Regions from separate parts of the Pseudoalteromonas sp. CNAT2-18.1 genome, predicted to be linked through region 3. Evidence: predicted binding sites of a transcription regulator. Region 3 holds the regulator's gene; each other region holds the start of a gene.

Region 1 (8,055 bases), on a different contig from region 3:
TCTCAAATTGACAGAGTCAACATACTCTACCGAAAACTGGCTCGGGGTATAATTAATATCAACCGTCAATTGATGAGTGCGAATATTGAGCACCGCAGCAACGACCCCTTCGCTTTTAGCTGCACACTGCCAGCCGAGCTGCAGGCATGCTTTGATAATGGCTTTTTCAATATCCTTATCACTGTGGTTTTGGCTCTGAGCCATAGGAATGGCATTATAAGGAAAGTCTCGCACTGGCACTGTGGTTTTGCAGGCACTCAGGGTGAATAAGGCCACCAAAGCAATGACAAGGGTGTGACGCATTTACTGATCTCCGTGTAAAAGCGTTATTGTCTCTTAAAAGTTATTATTACTCAAACCCTTGTATGTCGGTTTGTGTTAGCCAGTAGAAGCCGTGGTGGTGTCGCTATGATGGGTTTCAACCAAGCAGTTACGGCCACGGCTTTTTGCCTCGTAAAGGCCTTTATCCGCTTCAATCAGCATCTTTTTAATATCAAAATGGCCACTTTCTCGGCAAGTGACGCCGATGCTAATGCTCAGCGGCAGGCGCTGATGGTGCCAATAAAATGAGCCCTCGGCAATGGCCTTACGTAAGCGATCGCCCACTTTGAGCGCCGTGCGTTGATGGGTATTGGCTAAAATCACTGCGAATTCCTCTCCGCCAATACGCGCAGCTAAATCATCTTCTCTGAGTTGCTCGCGAATGCGCTGACTCACCCATTGCAACGCAGCGTCTCCGCCATCGTGACCAAACTGATCATTGACCTTCTTAAAGTAATCCAAATCTATCATCATGACTGCAAGCGGCTGCTGCTTAGCAATACACTGCGCGAGTCGTTTTTCGCCTTCATAGAAAAACGCACGACGATTGTACAAGTTTGTGAGTGGGTCGAAATTAGCTAAGTTAGTGAGTTTAGCTTCTGAGCGTATGAAAAAAAGCATCGGAAACACTAGTGCCGTGCACGTGGTCAGTAGTAAGTGAACAGCAAGAACTAACTGTTTGGTCCAAGGTGGTAATGATTGCTCCCAGTGCAACAAATTGGTAAGCAACAGGCCCGTTTGAACCAACATTACCAGCGCATGCAAGGTGACGAGAACAAGCAAAGTGGCGGCATATATATTGCCTTTGGTTGTTGTTCTAATAGCCGCTGCAGCGGCAAAGAATAGTGTGGCAATAGCCATAGAAGTGTAAATCTGCCCCCACAGTGGTTGGTGGTGCAACAACGCCAGTAACAACGCACTGAAACCCAGAATAAAATAGATAAACAACGGGTTATGGTGTTTTGAAGAGCTGTACCAGAGTATACCTCTTAGCACCAGCAATGGCGCTGTTATCATCAATAGTTGGGCGCTGTAATGGGTCAGTACCGGTAAGTCGATAAACACACGCAGAGTCGCGCTTATTTCAGCTAAACTAAATACCAGACAAGATAATCCCCAATACAAAAAGCTTCGTTGTGCACGTTGGTAAAACACCAACAACAAAAAGACGCCAATAAAGGCGTTTAGTAAAGTCGATACCACTATCAATGTTGGTAGATGTAACATGGCACTCGGGATGTTGGGGAGACACTTGAAGTTTAGTTCACCTACTTGGCGTCGCAACCCGCGCCATGGGGAGTTACTCAGTAAAGATAATTAAAATATCGTTAATTAAGCGTAAATATGGTGGTTTTGGCGAATGCGGTGAACTGGCTTAATCTCCATCTGACTGAAACTAAAGGAATTAATATTTGGCGCTGATTTTGCTTAGGTAAGCAAAACGACAACAGGAGTGTGAACATGAGTGTTCCTTTAAAGGACAGGCCGTTAGCGCAAGTAAAAGAAGAGATCATCGATCAGCTAATTTTAAATTACAGTCATGGTGAAATTTCAGCGCAGGCGTTTGAACGTCGCCTTGATCAAGCGTATGACTGCAGCTGCCAAGAGCAACTAGCAACATTGGTTGCTGATCTGCCGCTGCACAGCGACCCACGCTACAACAGCGAGAAGGCGGCACGTATGCGCACTCCTTTCACGCAAAGTAGCGAGCAGGTTAATGGTGAGAAAATTACCGCCATATTAAGCTCGGACCAACGCAGCGGTGAATGGGTTGTCCCTAAAGAGATTCATCTAAACAATTATTTGGGAAGCATTGAATTAGACTTTACCAACGCTATCTTTTCTCACCCTGAAGTACACATTTACGTTAATTGTATTTTGGGCAGTGATGAAATTGTGGTGCCAGAGAGTGTAGATGTGCAAACTCAGACCACCAATATCATGGGGTCACTGGTTAATAAGCGGGTCTCACTTGGGCCGCGATACGAAGATAAACAGCGACCGCGCATTATTATCCATGGGCGTATTATTCTCGGGAGTGTGGAAGTCAGTATTAAGCGAACGATGAAAGAGAAATTAAAGGCCTTTGCCTTTGATTTACGTGATTTATTTGATGGCCGAGAGCAGGGTAAAAGCCGTAACCGATATGATGGCTAGAATGTCGGGGCTTGTTCATAGCAAGCCCCGCAAACTGATTAGTCCTGAGAGTACTTTTCTAGTTTGTTATAGAGTGTTTTCACACTAACACCTAATTGTTCAGCGGTGTCCGTTTTGTTGCCGGCGTTCTCTTCCAAGTTTTTCAAAATTGCCGCTTTTTCCAACTCTTCCAAGGAAACGCCAGTAGGAATATCGACGCTGTTGCTGTCGCTTTTGCTTACTGATTCACCCAATGAAAGATGTTCGGCTTTGATTACGTCATCGGCCAAGATCATCGCTCGTTCAATGGTGTGTTTTAGCTCCCGTACGTTGCCTGGCCAGTTATAAGCAGCAATGCGGCTAAGTGCATCGGTAGCGATACGTTTGTGGCTCAATTCTTGGGCATTACGGTAGGCAAGGAAGTGCTCAGCGAGGCCGGTGATGTCATTGCCTCGATCGCGCAGTGGTGGCACTCGGATAGGGAAGTGCGCTAAGCGGAAGTATAAATCCTCACGGAAAATGCCATCATCAATGGCTTGTTGCGGGTTACGGTTGGTTGCACAAACAATACGCACATCAGCATGTTTCACTTGTTGACTGCCTACGGCGCGATACTCTCCGCTTTCGAGCACGCGCAGTAACTTAACTTGTTGCTCTAATGGCATCTCTGTTACTTCGTCTAAAAACAGCGTACCGCCTTTAGCTTGGTCGAAGACCCCTTGGTGATCGCGGTGTGCACCTGTAAATGCGCCTTTCACATGACCAAATAACTCACTATCTATAAGCTCTGGGGAAAGCGCACCACAGTTTATCGCAACGAAAGGTGCTTGTGGCTTATCGCCAGCAATATGAACGGTATTGGCAACGAGCTCTTTACCTACACCACTTTCGCCAATAATCATCACGTTGGCATCAGTGCGTGCGACCTTACGAATAGTGCGATACAACTTGTGCATAGACTTAGAAGAGCCGACTAATAAACCAAATTGGTCAAGGTCGCTGGACTCAACAGCTTTACTTGATTGGCTGGCTTCACCAAACAGTTCGTAGCTGTCTTGCAGAGTTTCGCTAATCAGTTCCAAATCATACGGGGCACGGCAGTGGAACCCGGCACCATCGCGCATCAACTTATCAAGATATGGATTTGGCTTACCTTTACTTAAAAATAGAAACTCAACGTGCGATAACGCGTCGGTGTCATTTAGGGTGTTGTATCCTTGTTCATTGAATTCTTCGAGTTCCACCAATGCAATATCACACCCCGACTGGGCAACTTGCGCTTCCCACGGCTCAAACTCGTTTGCGTAGACCAGCTGAAACTTTTTTAATACTTCTAATTTAGCCAGCTTCGAGACCAGCTCGGGATCGCTGAGTTGTACAAACATTTTAACCTGGTGCATACATCACTCTCCTTGAAAGAGTTGTAAAAATAACAAGTCAGCGGGTAGATGTTACTCGGGTTCAGCGAGGAGGTCCTTCTAACCTTCTGATTTATAATAAAATAAATAATGGTATATGAATTGCAGGTGAACTTGGTACATCAGCGACCATAGGAGTTTAGATATGGTTAACCTTGACCAAACACAAGCAAAACGTGATAAAAAAATTGCCAAAGATATTCTTAAGCTGAACCGAGATGCGGCGACGTTTTATAAGCAGGCAGCCGAACAGGTCGGTGACTACAACGTCAGGCATGTCTTTATCAATATGGCAAAAATACGGGAACAAGCCCAGTTATCTGTCTACGATGTGGATGAAAATCCCGATCACAGCAGTATAGAAAATACTTGGCTGGGTACAGCGATCGCTTGGTACGCGCAAGCTAAGAGTCATTTTTCTAACAGGCCTGAGCAGTCAATGATAATCGATCTCATTGAGTTCGAGAAGAAGTTATTGGCGAAAATAAAAAAAGCAGTCAGTGAAGCTCGCGACCCAGCACTCAAAGGCGCTTTAGCGAGTATTACTGCCGATATCCAGATGTGTATCGACCAACTCAGTGCATGTAAACCAGCGAATACTCGCAGCCACGCAACGCAGTGAGTACAATAACGGCCATAGCAATGTTTAACAACCCATACTATGGCCATGTCGAAAATATTTGTGATAGGTTTACCGCGCAGCGGCACCACCAGCGTGTGTGCTGCTGCACTCGATTTAGGTCTTCGCACCGCCCACACAGCTTATACTAAAGCGTGTTTTGAGCGTGCGGAGCTCGTTGCCGACACACCCTGCTTTAGCCACTACCCGGAGCTGGCTGAGCGCTTCCCTGAAGCAAAATTTGTGCTCTTGCAGCGGCAACCAGAGCGTTGGCTGGAGTCTGTCCAACGCTTATTGCCGCGAATGAGTACCAATTTATTGAGCGATACAGGGGGGTTTAGTCCGCTTCTTAAAGCAAGTTACCATCGTGTATTTTCGCCTTTGAATGAACAAAGCCTAACTGATGGTAAGCACCTTGAATATTGCTATAAGCGGCATCAGCAACAGGTATCGACGTATTTTGCTCAGCAAGCGCACCGTTTACTGACAATTGATATCAGTGAGCCCCATAGTTTTCAGCAATTTTGCCAGTTTGTTGGAGCCAATAGCACGAGCAAGCAATTTGCGCACCTTAACCAGCATAATAAGGTGATGGCTTGGCGCGACTTAAAGCACCCCCTGAAAGTACCCTCCACGCGCAACGGCAAGGTCGATAACCTTGAGGCGTGGCTTAGGGGTGAAGCGGTATGAGTGCGTGCAAATTTGGTATAGAATGCCAGCCATTGTTTATATACCCATCATGTTGACCATGTTCGAACTCAAATACCACACGCCAGCACAATGGACTGACGCTGTACTGGCCGATTTTGACACATTTTTACAAGACCATGCTGGCGCTGAGAAGAAAGCCTCGGGCATGGCGTTGTCGATGCTGTCTCACTACCCAGATAAACGCAAGCTCGTTAAAGCGATGACTGATTTAGCACTCGAAGAGATGATTCACTTTAAACAAGTGGTTAAGTTGCTAAGCGAGCGCGATGTGAACCTAGGGGATGATAAAAAAGACCCTTATGTGAATCAGCTGCGAGGCATGTTTCGCCATGGTAAAGACGTGTTTATGATGGACCGGCTGCTGGTCGCGGCTGTGATTGAAGCTCGAGGCCATGAGCGCTTCGCGCTAATAGCTGAAGCGTTGCCACCTGGTAAAGACAAAGAATTTTATGTCGCGATTGCAAAATCAGAAGAAAAACATAAAAACTTATTTGTTGAGCTTGCTTATGAGTATTTCGACAAGGCTGAAGTCGATGCGCGGTTAGCCCAAGTGATTGAGCGCGAGGCACAAATTTGCGCCTCTTTACCATTTCGTGCAGCCTTGCACTAATAACTCAAATTCGACTAGCGTGAGCTAGTCGAATTGCTTCTCGAGGGTACGTAACTTAACCCCTAGCCAACATAAAATAAGGCCAAACACAAAGGCATACAGAGCGACTAGCCAAAGCATGGCAATAATACCTTGTCCGGGGTTGAAAATAAGGTAGCCACCAAATAACACCGACAATATACCACTGATTAATATAAGCGTGGTGCCCTGTAAATGTTTAGCTAATTTCACCGCCGCAACGATTTCTGTAACACCGATAGCGACTGCCCAAAAGGCGATAAGGTAGAGCATCACGTAGGCCGTTAGTTGGGGCATGATCAAGGTGATAATAGCCGCAACAATCCCCAAAAGACCGGCTATTAAGGTGACAAACCAATAGCCGTTCTGGCCTTTTTGTTTTAACGCCAGCCAAACTCTTGAGCCGCCATCAAGTAAAAAGAAGGCCGCAAAAATAAAAATTAACACGTTGATAGTTAATTGCGGTGATAACCAAGCGATGGCCGCAAATATGATTGCTACTAAGCCTTGCAGTATGAAAATGGGCCATTGTCCGGGTAGTGACTTTGCGATACTCATCATCCCTCCTCGCGATAACAACACAGTTCAAAAGATTGCGCCCGTGCTACTTATCGATGCAGCCTGCAAACAGGCTAAGTGGTTAAATTGATAGTGCCAATTGCTTAGTAAATCTAGCAAGTGCTTGCTTTGAAGGCAATTTATATCGACCCACGTGCGCAAGTTTGGCGCTTATGGCTATGCTTTATAGAGTGCGAAAACAGATGGATGATGTGATGAACCCTTGGCGTAGTTTCAAATGTGGGCTTTTGGCCCTTGCCCTTGTTTTACCTTACTCGCTTGAAGCCAAAGTTACGGTGAAAGAAATTTTAAACAATGAGCAACAACAGGCAAAGGATAACAGTGAGCACGCCGAGCAGTCTACGTTACCAGGCAATGAGGTTGCTACTAACGAGCACCCAATAATAGATGAGTTTAATCGACAAACGCCGCGTAGTGCTATGCAGGGATATTTGCATGCGGCCCACCAACGAGACTTTGAGCGTGCGGCGCACTATTTGGATTTTCGCAATTTATCGCTGCAAGCTCAGGCGATGAATCATGCTGAGCTCGCACACACCCTCTTTTTGGTGCTTAATCGCACTTTATGGGTAGATACGCAAGCGCTGAGTAATCACCCCGCAGGCAGTCGTAATGAGCCTGTGCCTAGTTATCGCGACCTAGTGGGAGAGATAGACACCTCACGAGGAGCGGTGCAAATTTTATTGCAGCGTGTGCCCGGTGACACCCCGGGTAACTACATATGGAAAGTGTCCAATGCGACCGTAAACCAAGTGCCATTTTTACGCCAAGAGTTTGGTTATTCTCAAGCGGGTGAGTGGCTGTATCGCCACCTACCTCATGGAGCATTTTTAGGGGTTGAGTTGTGGCAATGGGTTTATTACAGCCTGAACCTGCTCGCATTTTTACTGATTGCTTATCTAAGTACGCGCATTTTTCTGTATTTGCTATTGCGTGCTAAAGCCGACGTGAGCCAGCCAGCAAAAGCGTTAGTAACCGGGCCATTATGTTTTTTACTGGGGATTGTGTTGGCCCGCACTTTCTCCTCGGAAGCTAATTCCACCCTGGCCACCCGGGCTATATTCGAAGGCGCAACTTTGTTAATTCTGGCGTGGACGTGGTTTTTGCTTAAAGTCGTTGATGTTATTCGTTTGCGCCTAACGTTACGCTTGCAACGCAACAACAATACTCAGGCCGAATTTTTACTGCGCCCTGCAGGGAATGTCGTGAAGATTCTGCTGACTCTTATTGCCTTATTAGTCTGGTTTGAGAATTTAGGTTTTAGTGCCACAACACTGATTGCCGGGCTTGGAATTGGGGGCTTGGCGCTGGCCTTAGCAGCACAAAAGTCGGTAGAAAACATTATCGGTGCGATTACCTTGTATGCTTCTGCGCCGGTCAAAGTTGGTCAGGTATGTCGTGTTGGTCGCTATTTTGGTGTTGTTGAGGAGATAGGCCTGCGTGCGACGAGAATGCGCACTTTGGAACGCAGCGTTATACACATAGCAAATGCCAAGTTTGTCGATATGGAAATTGAGAATATATCTGAGCGTGAGCGCATAGCCTATAGGCCCGATATTGTGCTTGAGCGCTCAACTCAACATCAGGTGTTAGCGCAGTTGTTAGAGCAGATCCGTGAGATACTTGAGCGGCACCAAGATATT
Region 2 (8,055 bases), on a different contig from region 3:
CCTTTTGGTGGCCTTTTTTCATCCCTCTAGTCTCTCCTTTTAAATAACTCCTTTTTCTTGGTATCAATCTTGCTTTAGTCAATATAACGACGATTTTAAGGAGCAAGCCAATGGACAAGATGCTGTACATTGCCACCTCAGGAGCTAAGCAAAGCCTACTGGGGATGGGGGTTAAAAGTAACAACCTTGCCAACGCTAACACCACAGGCTTTAAAGCCGATATCGCTCAGGCACGCTCGATGCAGGCCTTTGGTGAAGGGTTGCCGACACGCGTTTTTGCTCTACAAGAACGGGCAGGGACCAACACCACAGCCGGCGGTATTTCTGAAACCGGTCGCGATTTAGACATTGCTATGAGTGAGCACGGTTGGCTGACGGTATTAGATGATGCCGGCAACGAGGCCTATACCAAAGCCGGTTCATTGAAAATGACCCAAGAGGGGATGCTACTCGATAGAGATGGCCGTCAAGTTGTTGGCGAAGGGGGGCCTGTAATCCTGCCTGTTCCGATTGAGAAAATAAGTTTCAGCAAAGACGGCACCATTCAAGTTCGCCCTCAAGGCGCACCGGCCAACTTTCTTGAAGAAGTGGACAGATTGCAAATCGTTGAGGCCACAGGGCATCAGGTGGAAAAGGGCAACGACGGTCTGTTTCGGCCCGTGAATGGCCAACAACTTGATGTTTCTGAAAATGTCTCAATCATGTCAGGGGCTCTCGAGATGTCGAATGTCAATCCTGTGCATGAAATGGTCGATATGATCAGCCATCAACGTCAGTTTGAATTACAAGTCAAGCTAATGAAAACCGCCGAAGAGAATGACCAGCGTGCTGAGTCACTGCTACGGATTATGTAACATTAGCGAGGAGTCACTACTATGAACCCAGCATTGTGGATCAGTAAAACCGGGCTTGACGCCCAACAGACCGATATTTCGGTTATTTCCAACAACTTGGCTAATGCCAGCACGGTCGGTTACAAGAAAAGCCGCGCCGTGTTTGAAGATTTGTTGTATCAAAATATCAACCAACCTGGCGGGCGCTCTTCACAAGATACAGAGATGCCTTCGGGGTTGATGCTTGGCGCCGGTGCCAAGGTGGTTGCTAACCAGAAGAATTTCTCCCAGGGCAATATGCTAAGCACGGAGAATTCCCTCGACTGGATGGTTCAAGGACAAGGCTTTTTTGAGGTGTTGCTCCCTGATGGCAATATTGCTTACAGCCGTAATGGTCAATTCACGACCGACGAAGACGGTCGTATCGTCACCAGTGGTGCTGGTTTTCCGGTGCAACCAGAAATGAACGTGCCCGATGACGCGCAGTCTATTACTGTGTCGCAAGACGGAGAGGTTTCGGTGCGCGTAGCCGGACAGGCGGACAATGTAGTGATTGGTCAGTTGGTGATCAGTGACTTTATTAATCCATCAGGGCTTGAACCTATGGGCCAAAACCTTTACACCGAAACCGCTGTCAGCGGCGCTCCGGTGCAAGGTAACCCGGGAGTAGACGGCTTGGGTATCATTGTTCAAGGAGCATTGGAAACTTCGAACGTCAATGTGACCGAAGAGCTGGTCAACTTAATTGAGACACAGCGTGTTTATGAGATGAACTCTAAAGTGATTTCATCTGTAGACCAGATGCTCAGCTATATTAATCAGCAGCTATAAGTGAGGGCATTATGATTAGGCCAATTGCACTATCAATTACTTTTGTACTTGCTACAGGGTGTGTTTCTACACAAAACTCCCATGTTGTCGAAAACGACCCTTACTATGCGCCGATGTATCCGCAGGAAGCAACACAAAACATGACCCAAAGTGGCGGCCTTTTCAACCCCGTATTGGCGAACGATTTGTATGCCGATAAGAAAGCGTTGCGTACTGGAGATATCATTACTGTGGTACTGCGTGAGTCAACGCAAGCATCAAAAACGGCAAAAACGGAAACTGACAGAGAAACCGAGCTGGGGTTAGAGCCGGTTATTGGTTTAGGCGGCAATCCGGTCAATATCGGTGGAGATAGCATTCAAATGGGTGTGAACTCAGATGCTTCGTTCACCGGCGACGCTAAATCTAATCAATCCAACAGTTTGTCAGGCAATATTTCCGTGAACGTGATGCGCGTGCTGCCCAATGGTAATTTGGTGATTCGTGGCGAAAAGTGGTTAACGCTTAATACTGGGCAGGAGTTTATTCGCTTAGAAGGCATTGTTCGCCCAGCTGACGTGAGCTCCGAAAACACCGTAGAAAGTAGCCGTATCGCGAATGCGCGTATTCAATATTCTGGCAAAGGTGAGCTGCAAGAAACGCAAAGTGCCGGTTGGTTATCACGGTTCTTTATGAGCACTTTGTTCCCATTCTAAGGAGTCCAGTCATGAAATGGTTAAACCTTATCGTGTTCTGCATGGCGTTGACTAGCTGGCAAAGTTTTGCCGAGCGTGTCAAAGATGTGGCTATGGTTGAGGGCGTACGTAGTAACCAATTAGTGGGTTATGGTCTGGTTGTGGGTCTGCCTGGCACGGGAGAGAAGAGCCGCTTTACCGAACAAAGCTTTAAAGCGATGTTGAATAACTTTGGCATTACTTTGCCGGCCAACCTTAAGCCAAAGATTAATAATGTTGCAGCGGTTGCCGTTCATGCGGATATGCCGGCGTTTATCAAACCCGGCCAGAGTATGGATGTCACTGTATCTTCAGTAGGCAGTGCCGAGAGCCTACGCGGTGGTACCTTATTGCAAACCTTTTTAAAAGGTGTCGATGGTAATATTTATGCTATTGCTCAAGGTAGCTTAGTTGTTAGTGGCCTCGGCGCGCAAGGGCTTGATGGCTCACGTGTGGTGGTCAATACGCCAACTGTGGGTCGAATTCCTAATGGCGGCATTGTCGAGCGCGCGATCCCGAGTCCCTTTACCCAAGGGGATTACATTACCTTTAATCTTAATCGCCCTGACTTTACTACCGCGAAGCGCTTGTCCGATACCATTAATAATCTTGTCGGGCCGAATACCGCAATGGCAATGGACGCGGCGTCAGTGCGCGTAACTGCCCCACGTGATGTTTCGCAACGAGTTGCTTATTTATCGACGCTGGAAAACCTTGAATTCACTCCTGCCGATAATGCTGCGAAAATCATTGTCAACTCCCGTACTGGCACCATAGTGATTGGCAAAAATGTTAAGTTGCAGCCAGCGGCTATTACTCATGGCGGGCTCACAGTGACCATCGCCGAAAATGCAGAAGTGTCGCAGCCTAATGCATTGGCCGAGGGTGAGACGGTGGTGACCAATCAAAGTATTATTGATGTGCGTGAAGACGACTCGCGTGCCTTTGTTTTTGACCCCGGGGTGAGTTTAGACGACCTTGTGCGCGCAATTAATGAAGTGGGCGCCGCACCGGGAGATTTAATGGCCATTCTTGAGGCGTTAAAAGAGGCTGGTGCTATTAATGGTCAGTTGGTGGTCATTTAAATCTGATACTGCAACAGCAAACCCCAAGTGCCCAAAGCCTTGGGGTTTGCTGTTTTTATAGCCATCTAAGTTCTTGTTAATCAGAACTATAAAGTCAGTGGTACGTTTTTTGCTTTAGTTTTTGCATCTAGTCATAACTTTGTCAGTCTTATGGATGCTAACCAACTGCAAACGCAAAGCGTCTTCGATCTCAATAGCTTAGATAAGCTTCGTCAAGATGCGTTAAAACAGCCTGCCGGCAGCGACGGCGAGCGCGCGGCCTTAAAGCAAGCAGCGCAGCAGTTTGAGTCTATCTTTACGCAAATGCTGCTCAAAAGCATGCGCAAAGCCAATGAAGCCTTCGAAGATGAAGACAGTCCGTTTAATGCCAGCAGCGTTAAATACTTCCAAGACATGCATGATCAGCAGCTCTCCAGTGAGTTATCGGCGAATGGCTCATTGGGCTTGGCCGATTTGATTGTGCAACAGTTATCGCCACAAAAAGACAGCTATATGCCTGCGTCAGCTTTGCGTGATGCACGATTAAACAACGCGCAAGTGAAAACCCAAGAACAACACACTGAGGCATCTCCTATCGCTCACAAAGCCGATTTCGCCAATGCCAAAGAGTTTGTCGAAGGGGTGTGGGACGTTGCCCGTGAAGCGGCCGGTAAAATCGGTGTGCACCCCGGTGTTATGGTTGCTCAAGCTGCATTGGAAACTGGTTGGGGCAAGCACATTATTAAAACTGCGAGCGGTGAAAGTTCGAACAATTTATTTAATATCAAAGCGCACCGTGACTGGCAGGGGGAAGCGACTGTAAAACCAACATTAGAGTATGAAGGAGGAGTTGCGGTTCAGCGCAAAGAACCGTTCCGAGTGTATGACTCTATTAAGCAAAGTTTCGATGATTTTGTCTCATTTTTGAAAACTAATCCCCGTTACCAGCAGGCTTTAGATGTGGCCGATAAGCCTCATCAGTTTATCGACGCTATACAACAAGCTGGCTACGCCACCGATCCACAGTATGCAGAGAAAATTAAACGTGTGTTAGGGCAAAGCGAATTACGCGCCCTAGCCGGTGATCTGCTAAGGCAAGGAGAGTAGATCATGTCATTTAACCTACTAAACATTGCCAGTTCAGGCATTCGTGCCAATACCGAGCTGCTTAATACTACCAGTAAAAATATTGCCAACATTAATACCGAAGGCTACGTGCGCGAGCGTACAGAGCATGGCACCACCTTCGACAATCAGGTTGGCCGTGGGCAAACCTATCGTCTGCTCAATGAGTTTGCACAACAGCAACTCAACAGAGACACCTCTAATCGCTCCTTCTTTGAGCGCTTTATGGAGGAAGCACAGCGTATTGATAGTCAGTTCTCTGAGGAGTCCAATAGTCTATCTACGCAAATCAATGGCATGTTTAATAATTTGCAAGAGGCGCTGAATCAGCCCTCTAACAACGTTACCCGCTCGTTGTTCTTCACCAACGCGGAGAACTTTGTTAATCAGATGGATAGGTTGTCAGGGATTGTGTCGCAACAAAAGAGTGTGGTGAATGATCAGCTTGGGATCCTTGCTGATGAAGCCAATGGCTTAATTGAGAAAATTAGTGAGCTGAATAACCAAATTACGGCTGTTCATGGCAAGAAAGATCAAGCTGATGCCAGCTCGGTCTATAACGAGCGCGACAAAGCGATTAAAGATCTTTCAGAGCTAATGAACCTAGAAACACTTGACGGACCTCATGGTGAAAAATTGGTGTTCATGTCCACAGGTGAAGCTTTGGTTATGGAAAATGGTAGCTTCAACTTGTTCTCGTTAAATGGCGATCCAGATCCGAACCTTAAGGAACTTCGCCTTGATGTGACCTCCGGACAAGCCAATAGCTTAGAGGTTGATACCAACAGCTTAAAAGGCGAGATTGGTGGCCTGCTGGCTTATCGAGACGAGGTACTCATACCGGCGCAAAATCAGCTGGGGCAAATGGGCTTATCATTGGCCGATGCCTTCAACCAGCAAAACCGCTTGGGGATGGACGCCAACGGTGAAATAGGAGGTGATCTGTTCACTTTGCCCACCGTCAACGGCTTACCATTCGCCGCTAATGCGGGATCGGGCAATTTGCAGGCTGGTTTAGAGCAGGGGATGGGCAAAGAGATTCCGGCAACGGATTTCCGTGTTACCTTTACCTCGCCAACAACCGTAGAGATAGTGCCCCTTAATAATAAAGGTGAGCCTATCGGTACGCCGTCGACGGCCAACGTAACGGCTGGAGTGATAGACTCAACCACAGTAACAAGTGGCGAGTCTTATGGCTTAGATATTGATGTGACAGGTGCGCCAGCGGCGGGAGATAGCTTTGATATCAAGTTAAATGCCTTTGCAGCCAGCAATGTTGGGTTGGCGACCACGCGGCCAGAAAAGCTGGCATTAGCGTCGCCAATTCGCACCGAAACAGCGTTAAATAACGTCAGTGAAGCGGCAATTTCTCCCGGTTCTGTGACTGATATTGCCAACTCAACGGGCATCACTGTGGGCCCGCCGCCAAGCTTGACGAATGGGCCAATCAGCTTGCAAAAAACAGGTAATCCTAACGAGTACACGATTACCGATGGCAACGGTACAACGACTTTTACCATTACACCGCCTGCTGAAAATATGCTCGCTCAAGCAGGAGCACCGTACGCTAACTATGGCTTTGACTTTAATATTGAGGGCAACCCGGCTGCAGGTGATACATTTAGCCTCGAGTTTAATACCGGGGGTTTTGACGATAACCGTAATGGCCTGGCACTCGCTGGGCTACAAAGCGAAGAGTTAGTGCGAGAAAATGTGCTCAGCAGTGGCAGCGCCGATAATCTCAAAACATTCAACCAGGCATTCGCAGGTATAGTGACTGATATAGGGATTGTAACTAGCCAAGCACAAACCAGTCATGCGGCTTTCTCTGCGTTGGAGGAGCAATCGAACGCTTGGTATGAGTCGATGTCAGGTGTCAATTTAGATGAGGAAGCGGCTAATTTACTGCGCTTTCAACAAAGTTATGCGGCATCAGCGCGTGTGCTCTCTACAGCACAAACGGTGTTTGATAGCCTGCTTAGCTCCGCGAGGTAAGTAATATGCGTTTATCCAATAATCAAATTTATCAAAAAGGCTTAACCAGTATTTTAGAAAACCAGGTTAAGGTTGCCAAAGCACAAGAGCAGATCAATACGCAAAAGCGCGTGTTAACTGCATCTGATGATCCCTCTGCAACAACGCGAGCCATGCTATATGGTGATGCTATTGCTAGTAACGAGCAATACACCAAGAACCTTAATTTGCTCAACAGTCGTTTAGAGACAGAAGACAGTGTCCTTAAAAACATTAAAGACTCTATTCAACGTGCTAATACGCTTACCGTACAGGCTGGTAATGGTGCATTAACAGAGCAAGACCGTAAAGGTTTAGCGGAAGAGTTAAAAGCCATCCAGGCTAACTTGCTTGATTTGATGAATGCCAAGTCTGAAGACGGTAAGTTTATCTTTTCTGGCTATCAAGATAACAACCAGAGTTACCAGTTTAATAGTGCAAGTGGGCGTTACGAGTATGGTGGCGACCAAGGCCAACATAAAGTTACGGTTGCCGAGGGAGTGAGCATTAAATCATCAGACAATGGTTTCGATGTTTTTGAAAAAGTACCCACGCGTTTAAATGTTGACAGCAATACAGCAACGCCCGGCGGCGGTGTGACTTCGGCAACAGTGTATGTGAACGAACAAAACGCTTTTGACCAATTTCATAAACAAAATTACAACTCAGACCCAGCCGCTGGCGCAACCGCCAACACGATGACGGTGGATATCACGGCCGGCCCTCCCGATAGCTATCAAATACTGCAAGACGGGGCGCCATTAACGCCTGCGGTTACTGGGACCTACACTCCCGGTGAGCCGATTAAGTTTGCTGGTATGGAAATTGATATTCAAGGCGCAGCTCCTGGACAGGCGACCTTCGATTTGGCCCCGCCGGGGCGAGACAACGTGCTTAACACCCTTGAAGATTTGATTAATAACATTACCACCCCGGGTTTGGCTATGCAGGACTATCATCAAGTTTTAGCTGATGGCTTAGTACAGTTGGGTAGCGCCCAAAATCAAGTGTCTCTGACTCAAGCTGGCCTAGGTGGACGTCTTAATACAGCCGAGCGCATTGAGTTTTCCAATGCCGACGTTGATGTTAATAACAAAGAGGCTAAAGCAGATCTCATCGAAGTGGATATGGCTGAAGCGGTAACCGAGTTAACTCGTCATGAGACTGCACTGCAGGCTTCGCAAGCCACTTTTAACCGCTTGTCGAACTTATCCTTATTTGACTATATCGGTTAGTTGAGGTTGCTATTTGTGGTTGGGGCCGTGAGGCCCTTTTTTATTTTTTGTTCCTATAACTATTCGCTCTTCTCCTGCCTCAACGTACCAACTTATAAGTAAAGTTATTAATTTTTATATTTAAATTCATAGTGTTGAAAAAAAGTATAAAAAAATACTAAAGGAAAAAAGTGCTCGCCCGATAACCTAAGTAACTTAGCAAAACGTCAAAAAACAAGCTTTCGCTTAGTAATTGACAGTT
Region 3 (8,055 bases):
ATTGGCATGGGTAAATCAGGACATGTTGGTAATAAAATTGCCGCGACCCTAGCAAGTACCGGCACTCCAGCGTTTTTCGTACACCCAGGTGAGGCCAGCCATGGTGATTTAGGCATGATCACTGAAAATGACATCGTTATGCTCATTTCTAACTCTGGCGAAACGCACGAAATTGTGAGCATTATTCCGGTAATTAAACGTATTGGCGCGCCCATGATTGCCATGACCGGCAATCCTCAATCAAGTATGGCCACCTTAGCTGATGCTCATATTTGCATTAAAGTATCGCAAGAAGCCTGCCCACTGGGTTTAGCCCCCACCGCAAGCACGACAGCAACCTTGGCAATGGGCGATGCACTCGCTGTTGCTTTATTAGAAGCCAAAGGCTTTACCGCCGATGACTTTGCCCTCTCCCACCCCGGCGGTAGCTTAGGTAAACGTTTATTACTGACCTTGAATGATGTTATGCATAGCGGCGATGACGTGCCACGCAGTCACCAATCACAAAGCATTAAAGAAGCCTTGTTAGAAATCTCAAGCAAAGGCTTAGGAATGACCGCTGTTGTCGATGATAATGAGCGACTGGTAGGGTTATTTACCGATGGCGATTTACGCCGTGTATTGGAGCAGCGAGTGGATATTCACAACACCGCGCTGATTGAGGTAATGACTCCAAACTGCACCACAGCCGATGCTCATATGCTGGCGGCGGAAGCACTGAAAATTATGGAGCAAAAACGCATTAATGGACTCATTGTGACCGATCACGAGCAACGTCCCATTGGCGCGCTGAATACGCAAGACTTATTGCGCGCGGGGGTGATTTAGTGTTGTTTTCAGAATTATACCAAGCCATAGACGAAGACGCATGGCAACGTGCACAGCGCACTCGATTGTTAATTTGCGATATTGATGGCGTGTTTTCAGATGGCCGTATTTATTTAGGCAATCAAGGCGAGGAATTAAAGGCCTTTAATACCAAAGACGGGTTCGGCATTAAAGCGTTGCTCAATGCGGGTGTTGAAGTTGCTGTTATCACCGGGCGACAATCACAGATAGTACAAACGCGAATGCAAAGCCTGGGTGTCCCCCACATTTATCAAGGTAAAGAGAATAAGCTCGAAGCCTATGCACAGTTAAAGCGCACATTAAACCTAAGCGATGAGCAAATAGCCTACATTGGTGATGATGGCCCTGATTTACCGGTGATGGAGCAAGTCGGGTTCGCCGTAGCGGTTAACGACGCTCACCCACTGGTTAAGCGAATAGCCCATTACAGTACCTTGCTACCAGGGGGTTTTGGTGCTGTGCGTGAGCTCACAGATTTGCTGATGCTGGCCCAAGGACACAGCCTGGGAACACAGGGAAGTAGCACATGAACGCAGCGAGAGCGCTCATATCACTGCTATTTATCGTCGCGATGGCGTGGCTTTGGTACCCTTATTTTATGAAGTCGACAGATGATGGTGTCGCTCAGCAAGACCATATTGCCACACCCGACTATATCGCAACTGGGCTGAGTCAGACTAGTTATAACGATCAGGGTGAGTTAAGCCACACCGTTTATGCTGAGGAAATGGAGCTGTATCAAGAGCTCGGGTTTACGCATTTCACCAAGCCGGTATTTACCTTATATGGTGAAACAGAAAATTGGCAGGTAAACGCCGATGAAGCGACTTTATACAACAACAACATTTTGATCTTGGAAAATAACGTCACCGCCACCAACTTAAAAGAAGGGGCGATGATTGAGAAGGTCAGCGCTGAGGCCATTCAAGTTGATATAGATAGCCAGCGCATGGAGTCCGAGCAGGCTGTAGTATTAAGTGGCCCGAATATGAAGATCACCGGGCAAGGCTTGAAAGCAGACCTCAATACAGAGATAGTTGAATTAACAGAACATACGCGAACAATATATTATGACCAATAAAATCAGTGCATTAATTACATCCATCGCAATTGGCTTATGCTCTGCCAGCGCTACTGCTGAGCAAATCACCGCCAAGGAAGTGTTAATTGATGCCGACAAACAACAAGCACTGATCAAAGAAAATATCACTATTTTTGATAAGAACGTGCATATTGTTCACGGCAAACGGGAAATAAAAGCTGACCGCCTTGAGGCTCACCGTCGTCCAGAATTGGGTGATAACAAGCAATTGCTCGTAGCCACCGGCTCACCAGCTGTGTACACCGAAGTGATGGAAGATGGCACTGAGATTTCTGCACAGGCGCTGGAAATTCGTTATGACGTCGCCTCTGAGACCCTAAAAATTCAAGGTGATGCTAAGATTGCCATGGCCGACCAGCATATCGTTGCCGAAACTATAAGCTATGATATTGCCAAACAGCTGATCACCGCCGAAAAGGATGAAAACTCCAGCACACGAGTGCGCACAACATTAACACCACAAAGTGACGATACGCCGGAGAAAGAGCAATAATGGCGACTCTTAAAGCACAAAAATTAGCGAAAAGCTATAAAGGCCGGGAGGTCGTCAAAAGTGTGGGCTTAGAAGTGCAAGCAGGTAGTATCGTCGGCTTGCTCGGCCCTAATGGAGCCGGTAAGACAACTACTTTTTACATGATAGTTGGCTTGGTACCCAGTGATAAAGGCACCATCAGTATTGATGATGAGGATATCACTTTGATGCCGATGCACTCTCGTGCGCGCTTAGGTATTGGTTATTTACCGCAAGAATCATCTATTTTTCGAAAGCTGACAGTTTTTCAAAATTTGATGGCCATTCTAGAAACCCGCAAGGGCTTAAGCAAAGCAGAGCGTGAAAGCGAGCTTGAGGGCCTACTTGATGAGTTTAATATACAGCACATTCGAGACTCACAAGGAATGGCGTTATCTGGTGGCGAACGTCGCCGGGTAGAAATAGCGCGAGCATTGGCGGCAAACCCCAAGTTTATCTTGTTGGATGAACCTTTTGCTGGTGTCGACCCTATTTCAGTGTTAGATATAAAGAAAATCATAGAGCATCTGCGCAATCGTGGCATTGGTGTATTAATCACCGACCACAACGTGCGAGAGACCCTAGACGTATGTGAAACCGCATACATTGTTTCCCATGGCGAGCTCATTGCTTCTGGCACTCCAGAGCAAGTTCTTGCCGATCAAACGGTTCGCGACGTCTATTTGGGTGAGCAGTTTAGATTATAACGATTAAAGGATTGTTAGAGATACATGAGGCAATCATTACAGCTGCGCCTAGGCCAGCAATTAACAATGACCCCACAATTGCAGCAAGCGATTCGCCTGTTGCAGCTCAGTACTTTGGATCTCCAACAAGAAATTCAAGAGGCGTTGGACGCCAACCCATTACTTGAAGTTGAAGAAGACAATTACGCCGACAATAACGACAACCAAGAGCAAAAAGAGTCGACGTCCGACAACCAAAATAACGATACCGCCGAGACGGCCAGCGCCAGTAAGGATGAAGTTGAAAGTGCTGATGCCATGAACAACGAGTCCATCAGTGAAGACTTGCCCATGGATGTGTCTTGGGATGAGTATATTAGTGCGGCTCCCGTTGCCTCCTCTGGGCCTATGCCAGAAGATGAGTCTATCTACCAAGGCGAAACCACCGAGTCGTTACATGATTATTTAATGTGGCAGCTGCAATTAACACCTTTTAGTGCCACCGACGAGGCCATCGCCACAGCTATCATTGAAGCCATCAATGACAACGGCATTTTAACGGTCAGTTGTGAAGATCTGCTGGAAAGCTTGAATCATGATGAACAAGACGATGGTATCGAGCTCGATGAAATTGAAGCCGTTCTTAAGCGTATCCAACTCTTTGATCCAGTAGGAATTGGTGCGCGTTCTTTACAAGAGTGCTTGTTGATCCAGCTCAAGCAATTTGACCCACAAACCCCTTGGCTTGAAGAGACCAAAGAGGTAGTTTGTAACTATATTGATTTGCTTGGTAGTCGCGACTATCGCACCTTGATGAAAAAGACTAAGCTTAAAGAAGCGCAGTTAAAAGAGGTGATGACACTGATACACAGTTTAAATCCGACTCCTGCAGCCACGATTGTGCGAGAGCAGTCAGAGTATGTGATTCCAGACGTATCGGTGAAGAAAGTTAAAGGCCGCTGGGTGGTTGAATTAAACCCAGATAGTATGCCTAAGATCCGCGTTAACGATCACTATGCATCAATGTCGCGAAGCTGTAAGTCGCAAAGTGATAGTCAATTTATTCGCTCGCATTTACAAGAAGCGAAATGGTTTATAAAGAGCTTGGAACAACGCAATGATACGCTACTTAAAGTAACTAATTGCATTGTTCAACAACAACAGGCATTCTTTGAACATGGTGAAGAGGCAATGAAGCCAATGGTGCTTAATGACGTTGCCGAAATGGTGGAAATGCATGAGTCAACGATTTCCCGTGTGACCACCCAAAAGTATATGCATACACCACGGGGTATTTTTGAGCTGAAGTACTTTTTCTCCAGCCATGTTACAACCGAAAACGGAGGTGAATGCTCGTCCACAGCGATTCGAGCATTGATCAAAAAGCTAGTAGCTGCGGAGAATCCTGCTAAACCGTTGAGTGATAGCAAGATTGCCGACGTACTAGCCGAGCAAGGAATTAAAGTGGCTCGGCGCACGATTGCTAAATATCGTGAATCGCTAGCCATTCCACCGTCAAATCAGCGTAAAAGTTTGATATAGACGTTAGACAAGAAGGAAAATGCTTATGCAATTAAATCTTACCGGTCGTCACGTAGAAATCACTGATTCTCTTCGCAACTATGTGAATAGCAAATTTGCAAAATTAGAGCGTCACTTTGACCATATAAATAATGTGCATGTCATTCTTGATATTGAAAAACTAACACAAAAAGCAGAAGCTACTCTTCACGTTAACGGTGGTGAACTGTTCGCAACCGCAGAGCACCAGGATATGTATGCGGCGATCGACGGCTTAATTGATAAGCTCGACCGTCAAGTGATTAAACATAAAGAGAAATTATCTCGTCACTAACATGAACCTAGATTCACTCTTTACCAAGGACTGCAGCAAAGCTGCGGTCCTTTTTAATAGCAAAAAAAGAATGCTGGAGTACCTCTCTCAGGTGGCTCATCAGCACAGTCCTCACCTCAGCGAGCAATCGGTACTTGATGCTTTGCTAACCCGCGAAAAGCTGGGCAGTACTGGCATCGGCAAAGGCGTTGCTATTCCACATGGCCGTCTCGATGGTATCGACAGTACGATTGCCATTGTTGTAACCAATCGCGAAGCCATTAACTTTGATGCCATTGATAACCGTCCAGTGGATATCTTTGTCGCACTTTTAGTGCCGGCTAATGAGACTGAACAACACCTGAAGACCTTAGCGACAATTGCTGATAAACTAAAAGACAAACAACTGTGTAAACAACTGCGCTCGGCGAGCAGCGATCAAGAGCTTTATCAATTGATCGCCGACTAATGCGCGCCGTATTGGTTCATGGTGTGGTTTAAATGTGCGTCTTGGGGTAAAACAAGGAGTTGTCGGATGGAACTTATCATTGTCAGTGGTCGCTCGGGTTCTGGAAAATCAGTCGCGTTACGGGTGCTCGAAGACCTTGGATACTATTGCGTAGATAACATCCCAGTTATTTTACTCCCCTCCTTGGTGCGCAGTGTTTCAGCAAATTATGACAAAATTGCCGTCAGTATCGACGTGCGCAATTTGCCCAAAGAACAGCATGAATTTAACGACATTCTCGCTTACCTGCCTGAGTTTGCTAAGCCTTCGCTGTTTTACCTTGATAGTGACGAACAAACGTTGATAAAGCGTTTCTCTGAAACTCGTCGACTACACCCCTTATCCATGCAAAATATGACGTTGGATGTCGCTATTCGTGAAGAGAAGCAGCTTCTTGATGTACTCATCTCCCACGCCGACTTTATTATTGATACAACTGAGCTCAGTGTTCACCAGTTGGCGGAGATGATCCGTGAAAAAGTGCTGGGTAAAAAAGACAAGCAATTACTGATCACTTTTGAGTCTTTTGGGTTTAAACATGGCATTCCAAAAAATGCTGATTATGTGTTTGATGTGCGGTTTCTCCCCAATCCCCATTGGGAACCTGAACTAAAGGCGCTCACAGGGTTAGACCAACCCGTTCAAGATTATCTAGCCAGTCACTCAATCGTGCAAAAGTTCACTTGGCAGATCCAAACTTTTGTTCAAACTTGGTTACCCCACCTAGAGCGTAATAACCGTAGTTATTTAACCATTGCTATTGGCTGCACTGGGGGTCAACACCGCTCAGTGTACCTTGCCCAAACTTTGGGAGAGCGCTTTTTAGATACTTATCCGAACGTGAAAATTCGCCATCGAGAGCAGGAAAAATAGTGATGGTTGAAGGTACTTTTATTATTCAAAACAAGTTAGGCCTACATGCTCGTGCAGCCTCACAATTGGCGCAACTGGCGATGAATTTTGATGCCGAAATAATGTTATATCAAGGTGATAAGAGCGCACAGGCCGACAGTGTCTTGGCTTTACTGCTCCTTGAGAGCGGCAAAGGTAAGGAAGTGCGCGTGCAGTGTGAAGGCCCTGATGCCGACGCCGCGTTGGCAGCTATCGGGGCGCTCATTGCAGAAAAGTTCCACGAACAAGAATAACCCTTAGGCATTTACTTTTGCTATCATTGATTTAGTTAGGTTAAACTAATCAACGGCTTGTAAGCGCTTGCTTGCACGCTATTTCCCACCCCATTTTTTGTATTTAAGGGATGCCTATGCCAGAAGCCTATGAACAAGATTACCCGCTGCAACAACTTCAAGAAGTCACCGAAGCTCTTAATAGCGGCCAGTTTGTTCATGTACGCAGGCTTCTCGCCAAAACTGCGCCCTGTGATACCGCATTATTATTAGAATCATCGCCCCATAAGACACGTTCTAAACTATGGGCGCTCGTCGACCCTGATGTCCAAGGCGATGTACTTGAAGAGCTCTCTGAAGATGTACGCCTGAGCATTATCTCACGCATGGAGCCTGAGCATATCGCCGCAGCGACAGAGGACATGGACGATGATGACTTAGGGGAAGTATTACGAAGCTTACCAGAGCCCGTTTATAAAGACGTTATTGAGGCAATGGATATCCAAGATAGAGACCGTGCAACTACGGCTCTGTCTTACCAGGAGCGCTCAGCTGGGGCGCTGATGAATACCGATACAGTGACTATCCGTCCCGATGTCTCTGTTGATGTGGTGCTGCGCTACTTACGCCTCAAAGGCGAGTTACCTGAAGGCACCGATGAGCTCTACGTAGTCGATAAAAATAACTGCTTTTTAGGCTCAATGCCATTGAGCTCTTTGCTAACCACCATGCCAGATGCCATCGTGCGCGACATCATGGATGAAGAGTGTGAATCTATTCCAATCACCATGGATGAGTCTGAAGTGGCGCAGCTGTTCGAGCGCCACAACTGGATTTCGGCCCCTGTGGTCGACGATCAGGCGCACTTACTTGGGCGTATTACCATTGATGATATCGTCGATGTTATCCGTGAAGACGCTGAACACAGTTTACTGAGCTTAGCCGGTCTAGATGATGAAGAAGATACCTTTGCACCGGTATTTAAAAGTACTCAGCGGCGCTCCGTTTGGCTTGGAGTAAATTTATTGACCGCGATGCTGGCCGCATTTGTGGCGAGCTTTTTCGAAACCACCTTGGGTATCTTGCCATTTTTAGCCGTGCTCAATGGTATTGTGCCATCAATGGGGGGCGTGGCCGGCTCGCAAACGCTGACCTTGGTTATTCGAGGCCTCGCACTTGGCCATATTAACGCCACCAACCAGAAATTTATACTGACCAAAGAGCTCGCCATCGGGGCCTTGAATGGGGTGCTGTGGGCTTTGCTTATCGGTAGCGCCATCGCGCTTTGGAAATGGGATTTAACAATTGGTTTAGTGATCGCCTTTGCGATGTTTATGAATCTCCTCGCTGCGGGTATTGCTGGTGCGGTTATTCCCTTAATTCTGAAGAGAATGAATATCGACCCGGCGCTCGCCGGTAATGTAGTGCTGACCACAGTTAC
Region 4 (8,055 bases), on a different contig from region 3:
AACGAGCGTGCTGCACTAATGTAACCGGCTGTCGCCACGAAAATGAGTGGAAAAATTATTGCTAGGGTGTTGAACATAATCGATATAGGAAGCCGACAGGGTAGGCGTATACTAACATGATGCCGTTAGTGCTGATATCGCAGTACAATGAGCAGCTCGATTTAGCGTATCGATATTGCTATTATGCGCGCCGCATCTTTTTGGCAGCACTATTATGGAATACCAACTCTACTCAGACCCAACATGGGGTAAGCGGGTAAGAATATCTGACGAACACCGGCTTATTGCCCGTTGGTTCAATGACGAGCTCTATGAAAACGATGAGCTCATTGAAGCGTTTTTTACCGCTCTTGATAGCACTGCAGAGCAGCTCGTGCAGGGACGAGAAATGAGATTGCTACTCGGTGATGGTGAGGCGTGTTTTCAAAGTCATGGCTTATTTCATGACGACGAGCAGACATTGGCGCTTTATAGTGGTGACGACCTCGCACTTGATGAATCGGAGCTGCAAGCATGGTGCGGAGTCGAGGATTTACGTGCGTTAGCGAGTGCGTGGCGGCATTTTCGCTAAGGAGTATGGCGCTCTAACAGGCTACTGAGGCGGGCGATGCGCTCGCTCATACCGAGTATCAATTGATCTTTTATTTTCTCACGCACCACCACAGGTAATTTAGTTAAAGCCAGTGGCTCAATGGCTAACACTATGGTGTCGGTGAGCGCTTTGGCATTAGTGCTGCGCTCGCGGTGGGCAATAAAGGCACCTTCACCGACAAAGTCGCCAGGTCGAATATGGCCCAGTTCTTTATGGTCAGATTGGCGGAACACTACCAGCTCGCCGCTTAACACGATATATAGCTGCTGGCTTTGCTCGTGCAACTTGAATACGTAGCGCCCTTGTTGGCATAAGTACAGCTGCGAAAATGACTCTAAGAGCATTTGCCGCTCGGCTAACTCAAAGCTGCGAAAGAAAGGCACGCGATTGATAATCTCCATGCGTTTATACATGGCAATATGTTCAATCAGCTTCATGCCTATCCTCTTCGTCGGTGCGTCAATTGGCGTTTATATTGCGCTCTTTTAGCTTACGCGTCAACGTGTTGCGGCCCCATCCGATGCGTTGAGCAGCATCCTGTTTATGCCCTCCACAGCTAGCAAGGGCCGATTTAATCAGCCTGGTTTCCAGCTGTGCTTGAATTTCTGGCCAGACATTGTCTTTACCTTGCTTAAACTCATTGTTTAGCCATTGTTGGAATAAGTCCAACCAATCGGCATCAACTTGAGACGTTTGCGCATTGAGTATTTCTGGCGGCAAGTCTTCTGCGGTTACGTACTCACCGGGAGCCATTACCGTTAGCCAGCGACAGGTGTTTTCAAGTTGCCGCACATTTCCAGGCCAATTGAACAAGCGCATTTGATCACATGCTTGAGGGCTTAGCGTCTTGCTATCAATTTTTAACTCTTGAGCGCTTTTATTGAGGAAGTACTCTGCCAGTTGCTCTATGTCTTCTGGGCGTTCTCGCAAAGCTGGCAGCTTTAAGCGAACCACATTTAAGCGGTGGAACAAGTCTTCTCGAAACTTACCTTGTTGAGCTAAACGCTCTAAATCCTGGTGAGTGGCAGCGATGATGCGCACATCAACTTTTATACTTTGATGGCCGCCCACACGGTAGAATTCGCCATCGGCGAGTACACGCAGTAGGCGAGTTTGCACATCAAGTGGCATATCGCCAATTTCATCAAGGAAGAGCGTTCCGCCATTTGCTTGTTCGAAGCGCCCTTTACGAACGCTGTCAGCCCCAGTAAACGCGCCTTTCTCGTGACCAAATAACTCTGACTCCACCAAATCCTTAGGGATGGCCGCCATATTTAAGGCGATAAACGGATTGTCTTTACGTGGGCTGTGCTGGTGTAAGGCACTGGCAACCAGCTCTTTACCGGTGCCAGACTCGCCATTGATAAGTACGCTCATGCTTGATGCGCTCAATTTGCCAATGGCGCGAAACACCTCTTGCATGGCGGGGGCTTCACCGATAATAACTGAACGCTTTTGTTCACTATTGGCCTTTTTCGCTTTTTTCTGCGAATGCGCACGCATGGCTCGCTCAACAACACTAACAGCTTCTTCTAGGTCGAAGGGCTTAGCTAGGTATTCAAAGGCGCCTTTTTGGAATGCCTGCACTGCAGAGTCTAAATCTGAATGGGCCGTCATAATGATCACCGGTAGATTGGGGTTATCTTCGCTGATCTGCTCCAATAAGCGCATGCCATCCATACCCGGCATGCGCACATCCGAGAGCAACACGGCCGGTTTTGAAAACTCCAAGGCACTGAGTACATCATGGGCGTTGGCGAAACTTTCTACCTCATAGCCTGCACGGGAGAGTGCTTTTTGTAATACAAAGCGAATTGACGCATCATCATCGACTAGCCAAACAGATTTCATCGTATACCTCGTGGCCCAATTACAGTGGCAAGTATAGTGTAAACTCGGTATGGCCCGGCCAGCTATCACATTCGATAAACCCTTGGTGTTGGTCTATGAGAGTTTGGGCGATAGATAACCCTAACCCTGAGCCCCCCTCTTTATTGGTCACCATGGGGTAGAACAAGGTCTCTCTAACCTCCGGAGCAATGCCCGGGCCGTTGTCAGTTATTTTGATCTGCAGGGCTTTTTTTAGTGTCGTATCGTGTCGGCGTACATGGTATCGCACTCGGGTTTTAACATTAATATGGCCCCCTTCACTGAGTGCTTGCATAGCATTGCGCACGATATTGAGAAGCACTTGTTGCAACTTATCACCATCAGCCTTTACATCTGGAATGCTCGGATCATAATCTTTGTGCAAGGTAATTGCCTTGCTGCTATCCAAAGTGCAAAGGCGTAAAACATTCTCCAGTGTTTGGTGAATATTAATAGCCTGTTTTTGTAAACGCTGATTCGGGCCGAGTAACTTGTCTACTAAATGGCGTAAACGGTCAGCCTCATCAATAATAAGCTGTGCACATTCATCCCGCTCCTGCTGATCAACCTCATATTGCAATAATTGCGCCGCTCCGCGTATTCCTCCTAAAGGATTTTTAATTTCATGAGCAAGGTTACGAATTAAGGCACGTGCCGCTTGGTGTTGATGCATTTGGTTAGACGCCTGATCAAGGCGAATTTCTTCGTCGGTTTGGCGAATTTCAAACAGTAGAAAATACTGATCTTGGTGGCTTAAACGCCGACAGTTGAGCGCCAAATTGGCATGGCGAGAGTCTACGAATACCACGTCAGCTCTGTGTTGGTGGCAATCGACCCCTTGTTTAAGGGTATAGTCAGCGATGCGCTCTAATTCTACCGAGTGGTAATTAAATAATGCTTTGAAAGGCTGGCCCACGATGCGCTTTAAGCCTAGCCCAAGGAGTTCGGTACAGCTAGTATTGGCATACACCAGATTGAAATCTTGGTCTAAGACTAAAATAGCGGTATGTAGGTTTTCCCACATTTGTTGGAAAAAATCACGAGGAAGCTTCATTATTAATTTCGGTGTTGCACCAATTTGGTGCGAATTATCTTAGCAGTATTTAGCCGGGTTGCCCAATCGGTGCGCAACCCGGAGTGATATGCAGCTTAAGGGCCTGTGATCACTGAACGGCGATGCAGATAAAATGTCACAGGTTCAGAAGTGGCCAGCTGTTTACCATTGCCATCCACTAGGCGCAACCGTACTTGATGCGCCCCTCTATCAACATTACGCATAACAAACACCGTTGATGATTGTGGTTTATCGTAAGGCTTTCCATCGAGCATAAGTTGCACGCGGTGGCCTTGCATAAAGCGCGGTGATACTTGGCCTGTAACATGTACAGAGCCGGTGTTATCACGAATTGTTTCTTCTTGATTTGGAGTGGTAATAGCGACGGAGAAATTAATTCCTTGGTCAGCGCTATTATCTTGCTCAAGAATTTGCGTGTCAGTTGAGGGCATACTCATCGCTGGGGAGTTTAACTTTACCTTCTCAGCTCCTTTTCTTGGAGAGTCAGAAAAAACTAATACACCGTTCTCATCCTTCCATACATAGATGCTTTTATTGGTTGCGTTGGCGTTAAAGGCACTCAAACCCAGAACCATGAAAACGCATAAGATAGACCACTTCGTTGTCACGCTACTTCCTATTTTACGTTTATTATTCTTATAGTTAGCCGAAAATTAACCAATTACTTGGTTAAACCCTAACTTTAGTCTATTTACAACTTTTTTACCATAAAAAAAGCCTGCTAAGCAGGCTTTGAGAACACACATGATATAACTAAGTGGTAGTTATGCGGTTTACACGCTGTAGTACATTTCAAATTCTACAGGGTGTGTAGTCATGTTGAGCTTTTCTACTTCAGCTGATTTCAAGCCGATGTATGCATCAATAAGGTCGTCAGTGAATACGCCGCCTTGCGTCAAGAACTCACGATCTGCATCAAGTGAATCAAGGGCTTCTTGCAATGACGCTGCCACTGTTGGAATCTCTGCTGCCTCTTCTGCAGGTAAGTCATATAGATCTTTATCCATGGCGTCGCCAGGGTGGATCTTATTCTTAATGCCGTCAAGACCCGCCATTAGCATCGCTGAGAAGGCAAGGTATGGGTTCGCTGTAGGGTCTGGGAAGCGTACCTCAATACGGCGAGCTTTCTCTGATGGAACTACAGGGATACGAATAGACGCTGAGCGGTTACGTGCTGAATAAGCAAGCATAACAGGTGCTTCGAAACCCGGAACAAGGCGCTTGTATGAGTTTGTCGAAGCGTTAGCAAAGGCGTTAATAGCTTTGGCGTGCTTGATGATACCACCGATGTAGTAAAGCGCTTCTTCTGATAGACCACCATACTTGTCGCCTGCAAAGATGTTCTTACCATCTTTACCTAGAGACTGGTGACAATGCATGCCTGAACCGTTGTCGCCAACCACAGGCTTAGGCATGAAAGTAGCGGTTTTACCATACAGATGCGCCATGTTGTGAATAACATACTTCATCTCTTGAATTTCGTCCGCTTTCAAAACCATGGTGTTAAAGCGGGTGGCGATTTCGTTTTGGCCAGCTGTTGCTACTTCGTGGTGATGAGCTTCAACGACTTGGCCGAGTTCTTCAAGCACCATGCAAGTGGCACTACGCCAATCTTGTGATGAGTCCACTGGAGCAACTGGGAAGTAACCACCTTTGACGCCAGGACGGTGACCGGTGTTACCGCCTTCGTAATCTTTATCTGAGTTCCAGCATGCTTCTTCAGCGTCGATTTTATACATTGACCCAGACATATCTGTTTTGTACTTAACATCGTCAAAAAGGAAAAATTCTGGTTCAGGGCCAAACAGAATCGTATCGGCAATACCTGTTGAGCGCATATATTCTTCAGCACGCTTGGCCACAGAGCGAGGGTCGCGCTCATAGCCTTGAAGAGTTGAAGGTTCAACAACGTCACAACGTACGATAAGTGTGGTTTCTTCGGCGAATGGATCAAGCTTAGCGCTTTCAGCATCTGGCATCAGCACCATGTCTGACTCGTTAATGCCTTTCCAGCCTGCAATTGAAGAGCCATCAAACATTTTACCGTCTTCAAAGAAATCTTCATCAGCCTGGTGATGAGGAATAGAGACATGCTGCTCTTTACCTTTGGTGTCGGTGAAACGAAGGTCAACGAATTTTACGTCGTGCTCTTTAATAAAATCTAATACCGATTGTGACATGTGTCCTCCAACTATGGATTATTATTTGCTGCAATTTACTGCATTTGTGCATGGGTAAGCTTAAACCATGCCAAAAGTATAAGTGTCTGTTTAGTAGGGGGTTACTTTCTATTTGGTAATCTCAAACTTATTTTTTGCACCAATAGGGTGCGAACTTGCTACATTGTAGTGCAAATTTTTCAGGCTGCATTGTCATGTATCAAGGGATGACTCAAATAAGACAGTGAGCGCACTAAAAAAACACTGATAGCACAGTCTCGGTGTCATTTTTATGTCAAGCGACTAGGCTATGTTAGGCACGGAAGTAAATTAATTAGCTGGATAAACTTTCATCTAGTGGCGTTATAAGGGATAATACGCGACCTTTTAAACTCGACACAGGTGGCCCGCGCCGCTGGGTGTGGATCATTTAGGAAATATGGGGTTAGCCTCTAAGTAAATATATGAGCATCGAAAAGTTAAGAAATATCGCGATTATCGCACACGTTGACCATGGTAAAACGACTTTGGTTGATAAATTGCTTGAGCAATCGGGCACACTACAAACCCGTGGTGGCAACGAAGAGCGAGTGATGGACTCGAACGATCTTGAAAAAGAACGTGGTATTACCATCCTAGCTAAAAACACGGCAATCAACTGGAAAGACTACCATATCAATATCGTCGATACCCCTGGGCACGCCGACTTTGGTGGCGAGGTAGAGCGCGTACTTTCGATGGCTGACTCCGTACTATTACTTGTTGACGCACAAGAAGGGCCAATGCCGCAGACGCGCTTTGTAACGCAAAAAGCGTTCGCGCAAGGGCTGAAGCCAATCGTTGTTATTAACAAGGTTGATAAGCCGGGTGCACGCCCTGATTGGGTTATGGACCAAGTATTTGACTTGTTCGATAACTTAGGTGCAACCGACGAACAGTTAGACTTTAAAGTTATTTATGCATCAGCGATTAATGGTTGGGCAACGCTCGATTTAGATGAGCCTTCTGACAACATGGAGCCAATGTTTGAAGCCATCGTGAAAGAAGTTGAAGCACCAGATGCGGATCCAGAAGGGCCGCTACAGATGCAAATCTCACAGCTTGATTACAACTCGTACGTTGGCGTTATCGGCGTAGGCCGTATTAAGCGTGGTACTGTGAAAGTAAATCAGCAGGTTACTATTGTCGGTGCTGATGGCAGTAAACGTAACGGCAAAGTGGGCCAAGTGCTTACTTACTTAGGTCTTGACCGTCATGATGCGACAGAGGCAACTGCCGGCGACATCATCGCGGTGAGTGGCCTTGGCGAGTTGAAAATCTCCGATACCATCTGTGATGTCAACACGGTTGAAGCGTTACCAGCACTGAGTGTTGATGAGCCTACTGTTACCATGACGTTCTCTGTAAATACCTCACCTTTTGCTGGCCAAGAAGGTAAATACGTCACCTCACGTAATATCCTTGAACGTTTGCAAGCCGAGCTAGTTCATAATGTGGCATTACGCGTAGAAGAGACCGATAACCCTGATAGCTTCCGTGTATCAGGCCGTGGTGAACTACACTTGGGCGTACTTATCGAAAACATGCGTCGTGAAGGCTATGAACTTGCCGTGTCTCGTCCAGAAGTTATCTTGCGTGAAGTTGATGGTGAAATCCAAGAACCTTACGAAACAGTGACTATCGACTGTGAAGACGAGCACCAAGGCTCTATCATGGAGCAGCTGGGTTTACGTAAAGCAGAAATGACTGATATGTCTCCAGATGGTAAAGGCCGTATTCGTATGGACTTTATGATCCCAAGCCGTGGCTTGATTGGTTTCCAGACTGATTTCATGACGTTAACCTCAGGTTCTGGTTTGATGTACCACACGTTTGATCATTACGGCCCACACAAAGGCGGTAAGATCGGCCAGCGTATGAACGGTGTATTGATAGCGAATGCCCAAGGTAAGGCGCTGACTAACGCGCTATTTAACCTGCAAGAGCGTGGTAAGCTATTTATCGGCCATGGTGTTGAAGTATACGAAGGTATGGTTATCGGTATTCACAGCCGTGACAATGACCTTACGGTTAATGCCCTAAAAGGTAAACAGTTAACCAACGTGCGTGCTTCAGGTACTGATGAAGCGCAAACACTTGTGCCACCTATCAAGATGACCCTTGAGCAAGCGCTTGAGTTCATTGATGATGATGAGCTGGTAGAAGTGACTCCGGAAAGCATCCGTATCCGTAAGAAATTATTGACTGAGAGCGAGCGTAAGCGCGCATCTCGTGAGTCAAAGAAGAGCTAATTAGCCCTTAATTTGAAAAACCCGCACTGTGTTGCGGGTTTTTTTATGCCTAAAGCAAATGCTCTGGGT

Evidence for each region. The regulator sigma-54, encoded in region 3, starts transcription at its own class of promoters, with help from an activator protein. The targets are predictions, from matches to a motif close to GTTGGCACGNNNNTNGNNT.
Region 1: a site for sigma-54 is predicted at 1,733-1,751, ahead of MHM94_RS15280 (LiaF domain-containing protein). Genes of this name have one in related genera too.
Region 2: a site for sigma-54 is predicted at 3,559-3,577, ahead of flgJ (flagellar assembly peptidoglycan hydrolase FlgJ). Genes of this name have one in related genera too.
Region 4: a site for sigma-54 is predicted at 5,773-5,791, ahead of glnA (glutamate--ammonia ligase). Genes of this name have one in related genera too.

Annotation. Positions count from the first base shown of each region.
Region 1 is NZ_JAKRFR010000006.1:331,501-339,555, reverse strand. It holds gene MHM94_RS15290 (hypothetical protein) at 1-303, opposite strand, end outside; gene MHM94_RS15285 (GGDEF domain-containing protein) at 379-1,548, opposite strand; gene MHM94_RS15280 (LiaF domain-containing protein) at 1,783-2,478, shown strand; gene MHM94_RS15275 (sigma-54 dependent transcriptional regulator) at 2,517-3,857, opposite strand; gene MHM94_RS15270 (DUF2383 domain-containing protein) at 4,021-4,497, shown strand; gene MHM94_RS15265 (sulfotransferase family protein) at 4,543-5,184, shown strand; gene MHM94_RS15260 (tRNA-(ms[2]io[6]A)-hydroxylase) at 5,243-5,815, shown strand; gene MHM94_RS15255 (DUF308 domain-containing protein) at 5,840-6,391, opposite strand; gene MHM94_RS15250 (mechanosensitive ion channel family protein) at 6,607-8,055, shown strand, end outside.
Region 2 is NZ_JAKRFR010000004.1:199,288-207,342, forward strand. It holds gene MHM94_RS10195 (flagellar basal body rod protein FlgF) at 111-854, shown strand; gene flgG (flagellar basal-body rod protein FlgG) at 876-1,664, shown strand; gene flgH (flagellar basal body L-ring protein FlgH) at 1,679-2,359, shown strand; gene MHM94_RS10210 (flagellar basal body P-ring protein FlgI) at 2,371-3,462, shown strand; gene flgJ (flagellar assembly peptidoglycan hydrolase FlgJ) at 3,613-4,548, shown strand; gene flgK (flagellar hook-associated protein FlgK) at 4,552-6,561, shown strand; gene flgL (flagellar hook-associated protein FlgL) at 6,567-7,814, shown strand.
Region 3 is NZ_JAKRFR010000005.1:324,073-332,127, forward strand. It holds gene MHM94_RS13080 (KpsF/GutQ family sugar-phosphate isomerase) at 1-828, shown strand, start outside; gene kdsC (3-deoxy-manno-octulosonate-8-phosphatase KdsC) at 828-1,379, shown strand; gene lptC (LPS export ABC transporter periplasmic protein LptC) at 1,376-1,930, shown strand; gene lptA (lipopolysaccharide transport periplasmic protein LptA) at 1,920-2,444, shown strand; gene lptB (LPS export ABC transporter ATP-binding protein) at 2,444-3,169, shown strand; gene MHM94_RS13105 (RNA polymerase factor sigma-54) at 3,194-4,690, shown strand; gene hpf (ribosome hibernation promoting factor) at 4,716-5,003, shown strand; gene ptsN (PTS IIA-like nitrogen regulatory protein PtsN) at 5,005-5,451, shown strand; gene rapZ (RNase adapter RapZ) at 5,518-6,363, shown strand; gene MHM94_RS13125 (HPr family phosphocarrier protein) at 6,363-6,635, shown strand; gene mgtE (magnesium transporter) at 6,752-8,055, shown strand, end outside.
Region 4 is NZ_JAKRFR010000008.1:122,943-130,997, reverse strand. It holds gene MHM94_RS17200 (AEC family transporter) at 1-77, opposite strand, end outside; gene MHM94_RS17195 (YacL family protein) at 215-571, shown strand; gene MHM94_RS17190 (cyclic nucleotide-binding domain-containing protein) at 568-1,029, opposite strand; gene ntrC (nitrogen regulation protein NR(I)) at 1,052-2,443, opposite strand; gene glnL (nitrogen regulation protein NR(II)) at 2,463-3,515, opposite strand; gene MHM94_RS17175 (DUF4124 domain-containing protein) at 3,611-4,144, opposite strand; gene glnA (glutamate--ammonia ligase) at 4,310-5,716, opposite strand; gene typA (translational GTPase TypA) at 6,160-7,986, shown strand.